2 regions of the Aciduricibacillus chroicocephali genome follow, and region 1 is predicted to be linked to the other one. Evidence: riboswitches for the same ligand, from Rfam matches in the RefSeq annotation. Region 1 holds a riboswitch; the other holds the start of a gene.
What was found. Region 1 has a riboswitch for thiamine pyrophosphate ahead of tenA (thiaminase II). Riboswitches for the same ligand answer to the same signal wherever they lie in the genome.
Positions count from the first base shown of each region.

Region 1 (3,159 bases):
GCAAGCTCCATAAATCCAAGGAATACCCTTCTTTTGAGAAATATCATTAATGATCATTCTCGTCTCAAAGTTGTCTGTTGCATCAATAATCAAATCAACGTTTTCGGTAAGGGAATCAATCGTTTCAGGATTCACATCCATGATATGCGCATGAATGGTAGCCGATGACCTAATTTTCAAAAGGCGTTCTTTCGCTGCGACGGTTTTGGGGGTTCGGTCAATGGCATTCTGCTCTGTAAACAGCTGCTGTCGTTGAAGATTGCTAAATTCGATATAATCCCGATCGACAATGGTCATTTCGCCAACTCCGGACCTCAGCAGGATTTCAGCATTCGACGTGCCAAGTGCACCAACTCCGATAATTAGGACATGTTTTCGAGCAATTTCCTCTTGTCCTGCTTTACCAATTGGAGAAAAAAGAATCTGCCGCGAATAACGGTCATTCGCTGCAGAATCAGAGTTTTTCATATTTGTTATTTTGTCTGCCATGCCGATTTCCACCTTTTGTATCTAGTTTGAAAGTATTCTATAAGTTGGCACAGGTCAATCAGGCATTAGCAAATTATAAAATTGCTTGATCATAACAGGCCGGTCGACGGCTTGCCAAGTGCTTGACTCTACTGCAATGCCAGAAGCGTAAGGAAGAACACTTTCAATATTGCGTGCTGTAATACCACCATAAGCAATAATTGGGAGGTTAACTGCTTCGTACAGCTCTTTGAGTTTTTCGAAACCTTGTTCATGTGCATCCAATGAAGCAACTTCCTCAAAAATTTTGCCGAACATTATATAGTCGGCACCTTCTGATTCAGCCAATTTTGCTTCATCAATAGTGTGAATCGTCTTCCCGACACGGATAGAAGGGAAGGCTTCTCTTACTTTACTAACAGGAAGGCTTCGATAATTGAGCTGTACACCGCCTGTGCCAGCAGCAATTGCTACATCAACACGATCATTGATATAGATCTTATTGCCAGGAATCCCTTTTTCAGTGAGGCGTTCAACCAAGGTGTACAATTTATGTGCCGACCATGCCTTGACCCTGAGATGGACAGCAGTGATAAAAGGATGAATTTCTTTCGTTGTTTCAATGAAGTCATGCTCATCAAATATAATATCAGATATAATATGAAGTTCTTTTTTCAGAAGCGTAGCACCTCCGGAATGCTGCCTGTTTACAAGATTCAAGTCTATCTTGTCGTTGCATAGTCGGCAGTAGCTGCAACCGGCCACATTTCCTTGTTTTCTGCCATTTCCCAGAACATGTACTCGAAGTAGCTTGTCTTGACAACGATATCCTCAAGGATTGCAAGGTCTGAATCAGATTTGCCTTCAGCCATTTTATCAATAAGATCAATACATTGCAGGGTAAGCTCTTTGAATTGCTGGGATGAATACATTTTAACCCATTTGCCGTAAAATTCATGTTCTGTTGCTCCTGGTATTGCAGCGAGCGATTCACCTATGAATTGATAGCTCCAAGCACAAGCGAGAACTGAAGCAGCTGCATTCTCAACACCACCTAGCTGGCTCTTGTTGAGCATATAGCTTGTATAAGATGTCATTGAAGCTGCCGGTTCAGTGTTTTCCAACTCTTCGTTTGAGATGCCGAGCTCAGCTGCATATTCTCGGTGCAGATCCATTTCTACTGTCAGTGTGCCATGCAGCAGATTTGCAAACGCTGTCATTGTTTCCAAATCATTTGCTTTTGCTGCACCAAGCGCAAAAATGCGTGAATATTCAATTAAATAAATGTAATCCTGTTTCATGTAGTGCTTGAATTTCTCTTTGTCGAGGGATCCATCACCGATTCCTTTAACAAAAGGGTGCTGAAGATAGGAACGCCATACAGGTTCAACTGTTTTCCAGAGCCGTTCGCTGAATTTCGCCATGAAAAAATCTCCGCCTTTTAATTATTTTAAAGAGTGTTATAGAATGCGTGACATGCATAATTGGCGAAAGCGGGAGATGAAGGGAGAAGAGTGGCAAAGACCAACAGCATTTGGAGGTGCCACGCTCTGACGCTTCATACGAAACGGTCATGATGCAGTTGAGATTTGGAGCCACTTTCCTACGCTAGTATGAACTAGATCAGGTTCAAAGGGTCAAGAACCAAGTTCTTTCTCAGCAAATAATGCTCCCCCAGTGCCTCGCATATACACGATTCTATTCAATTCCAGTAAACCATATCGGCAGTTGAAAGGCAAACAAGGGTACAGCATCATCTTTTAGGAAATGGCAGTAGTCTCATAGGATTATATATATTATACATGGTTCTTATTGTAAACCTGAACAAAAGCAAATCAAAAAAGCCAAGGTAAAATATTATGCTTCTTCTGTAATGGCAAACATGTCATCGAAGAGTTGTATAAGTGCATATCTCTGTAATAGGAGTGTTGAAATAGTAATTGCCTCGCTTAAACGTAAGAAAAAAGCGTTATGAGGGGTAGCGGGTTTCTGGTATATGTTGAGGAATGCCATAACGCACAGCCCCAAGCCCCTGTATGTTTTTTTAAAAGCTCAGTAAGCTGACGCGTTATGGTCAAAATATTTCATTGTAAGCTACGAATAAAGTATAACGTGTCCGTGCAGAACGATTAGAGACTGTGAATTGTTTTTTAAAGGAAAGCGGTGAAACACTCATTCAGGACATTCATAAAGCAAAATGATAGCTATAGAAGTATGTTACCCACTGAAGCTTGCTTCAAGGGATCTATAACATGTCCTTTTTCCAACTCATTCTGAGCTGCATATTCTTTAGTTGGTAGCAAAAGATCGCTTAAGGATATATCCAATGCAATAGTCAATTTGCAAAGGTTCAATATTGAAATATTCCGTTTGCCTGTTTCAATGTCGGAATAATAGGAGCGAGAAAATCCTGCCTTTGAAGCAAGCATTTCTTGTGTAAAGCCGCAAGACTTTCGAAAAGATTTCAATCGTTTGCCGATTTCATGAAGTACTTCCAATTCGTTCTCTTTGAACAAATCATTCATGGTGTCCACACCTTTCAGTACAGGATAGTGTAATGAAGATTTTGAAAATGAAATATAATAAGTGCTCAAATAAAAAAATAATATATTTTAATAATAAGGATAATTAACCAAAAATTCCACCTGTTTTAAGTTACTATCCCAATCTTTTTCCCTAAAATTTGTTAGG
Region 1 is NZ_CP129113.1:1,964,226-1,967,384, reverse strand. Features, by position in the region: gene QR721_RS10270 (thiazole biosynthesis adenylyltransferase ThiF) at 1-489, opposite strand, end outside; gene QR721_RS10265 (thiamine phosphate synthase) at 544-1,188, opposite strand; gene tenA (thiaminase II) at 1,191-1,892, opposite strand; TPP riboswitch at 2,052-2,154, opposite strand; gene QR721_RS10255 (helix-turn-helix domain-containing protein) at 2,673-2,993, opposite strand.

Region 2 (3,159 bases), 1.1 Mb from region 1:
GGACAAACTTCTTGATATTCTCAAGGGCAACGGGGACGGTACGTATGTCGGGCAGAACGTCCTGATTCCAGTTAACAATACGAAACAATGGATTTGGATCCACTCGGATGTGTCCGGAAAAATCTATATCGATGACGGTGCGGAACGAGCACTTCTTGACAAGGGAAGTAGTCTTCTGCCGGCTGGAATCTATGATTTCAAAGGAACTTTTGAGAAGGGTGATATAGTCGATGTCTACGGTAAGAGCGGTCTTCTTGGCCGAGGTGAGGTCCGATGCTCTTCCGAAGAACTGACTCAGGCGATGGGCAAGCGGACAGATGAGCTTGTTCTGCATCTGATCGAAGTCATTCATAGGGATGAATGGGTGCAAGCGATTCACTAATCAGAAGGGGGAATATTCATTATGACAAATGTGCAAACGAATGAAGTCAGGGAAAAAGGTGCGCTAGGTAAACGCGCAAGCTTTATTCTGAATGGCAAAACGACAGAAGAAAAAAATGAAGCACTTGCCAAGATTGCTGACCAGTTGATCAAAGATCAGGCTGCAATTATTGAAGAGAATAAGAAAGATTTGATTTCGGGAGAAGAAAAAGGCCTTCCAACGTCAACGCTTGATCGAATCATGCTTGATGAGAAGCGTATTGCGGATATCGCCGAAGCTGTTCGTCTCTTGATTCAACTCGAAGATCCTATTGGAGAAACTTTGGAATCCATTGAGAAAGAAAATGGACTGCGTATTTTTAAAAAGCGTGTGCCGCTCGGTGTTGTTGGTATGATTTATGAAGCACGCCCAAATGTAACAGTCGATGCAGCAACACTTTGCCTGAAAACAGGAAACGCGGTCATTTTGCGCGGTAGTTCCTCTGCAAAGTATTCCAATATGGCACTTGTGAAATCGATTCAGACAGCATTAGCTGAGACATCCATCCCTGTAGATTCAGTTCAGCTCATTGAAGATACGTCTCGCGAAACAGCTAAGGAACTATTCGACATGAAGGAATATCTTGATGTGCTCATTCCGCGTGGTGGTAAGAACCTTATCGACCTTGTTGTTCGTGAAGCGACTGTTCCAGTATTGGAAACAGGAGCAGGTAACTGTCATCTTTATATTGATGAAACTGCTGAATATGAAATGGCTGAAAATGTTGCCATTAATGCAAAAACACAGCGTCCATCTGTTTGTAACGCGATTGAAGGTCTCGTCATTCATAAAGATTGGGTCAAGGAACATGGCGCTAAACTTTTGAACGCCTTGAAATCTCATGGTGTACAGGTTCATGCAGATGAAGCGGCACATTCTGTCTTCCCGGAAGCAATCGTTGCGACTGAAGAGGATTGGGGCACAGAATATCTGGATATGGAGCTTTCCGTCAAAACAGTTTTCGATGTTGAAGAAGCGATCGAACATATTAACAAATATGGCACGAAGCATTCAGAAGGAATCATTACGAACAATCAGGAAAATGCTGAGAAATTTATGAGCAGTGTTGATGCGACTACTGTATATCATAATGCGTCCACACGTTTCACTGATGGTTCGGAATTCGGTTATGGAGCGGAAATCGGCATCAGTACACAGAAGCTTCATGCTCGCGGACCAATGGGTCTTCCTGCTTTGACATCCACTAAATATTACGTATTTGGCGAAGGCCAGATCCGTTCATAATTAATGAATTGGGAGCTTGGATTTATTACAGGCTCTCTTTTTGTATGATTTTTCCTGAATTTCATTTACCTGATGTATAATCTATGCTATGGTAGAGCTAACTGAATGATAAACATTCTGCTGGGGGTGCCCGTGAGCCGGGCTGAGAGGGACATAGCGTTTGAAATGTCTCAACTCTTGGAACCTGATCTAGTTTGTACTAGCGTAGGGAAGTGGAGCACGGTATTGCCAATGGTGTCTTTCTTAAGGGGACATTTATCGATTTTGCATGCCATAAAGTGTATATTTCCACAGGTTCCGTTGATTCGTCAATGGAACCTGTTTTATTTTCCATCAGATCAGGTTCAATCAACGATTCTCATATTTGGAGGGATTAGACGATGAACCAGGTAAATGAAGAAAAGATCGAATTCAGGAAGCAGTTTCCGAATAGCCGGAAAGTATATGTAAAAGGAAGCCGAGAGGATATTCGAGTGCCGTTCCGGGAAATCTCACTTTCAGATACAGTGACGGATTACATGACAATGAAGAACGCACCGATCCGTGTCTATGATACAAGTGGTCCGTATACAGATGACGAGGCTGTTATCGACATACATAAAGGAATAAGCAGACAGCGTGAAAAATGGATTGAAGAACGCGGAGACACAGAGCTGTATGAAGGGCGGAAAGTGAGACCTGAGGATAATGGCGGGAAGGAAGTCGTCTTTTTCCAGAATGAGTTCAAGCATCGTCCGCGCCGGGCAAAAGCGGGCAGAAATGTTACGCAAATGCATTATGCAAGGAAAGGAATCATTACCCCAGAGATGGAATTCATCGCTATTCGTGAGCAGCTTGATCCTGAAATTGTCAGGGAGGAAGTAGCGGCAGGTCGAGCTATTATTCCATGCAATATTAATCATCCGGAGAGCGAGCCGATGATCATCGGCAAACGTTTCCACGTGAAGATTAATGCCAATATCGGAAACTCCGCTGTCAGTTCATCTATTGAAGAAGAAGTAGAGAAAATGACATGGGCCACACATTGGGGAGCGGACAATATTATGGATCTCTCTACTGGCAAAAATATTCATGCGACACGGGAATTCATTATTCGCAACTCACCTGTTCCAGTCGGGACAGTTCCAATTTATCAGGCACTGGAAAAAGTGAATGGAATTGCGGAAGATCTCACTTGGGAAGTCTACCGTGACACGTTGATAGAGCAGGCAGAACAGGGCGTGGATTACTTCACGATCCATGCTGGAGTGCTCCTCCGTTATGTTCCGATGACAGTCGGCAGAACGACAGGCATTGTATCAAGAGGCGGTTCAATTCTAGCTCAGTGGTGCCTTGCCCATCATGAGGAAAATTTCCTTTACGAGCATTTTGAAGACATCTGCAAAATTTTGAATCAATATGATATTTCCGTCTCTCTTGGGGATGGCTTGCGCCCAGGTTCAATCGCTGATGCGAATGATGAGGCGCAATTTGCAGAGCTTGACACATTGGGA
Region 2 is NZ_CP129113.1:840,550-843,708, forward strand. Features, by position in the region: gene proB (glutamate 5-kinase) at 1-382, shown strand, start outside; gene QR721_RS04405 (glutamate-5-semialdehyde dehydrogenase) at 404-1,666, shown strand; TPP riboswitch at 1,779-1,894, shown strand; gene thiC (phosphomethylpyrimidine synthase ThiC) at 2,047-3,159, shown strand, end outside.
Region 2: it holds a riboswitch for thiamine pyrophosphate, as region 1 does, so the genes downstream of both, thiC (phosphomethylpyrimidine synthase ThiC) here and tenA (thiaminase II) in region 1, are expected to answer to the same signal.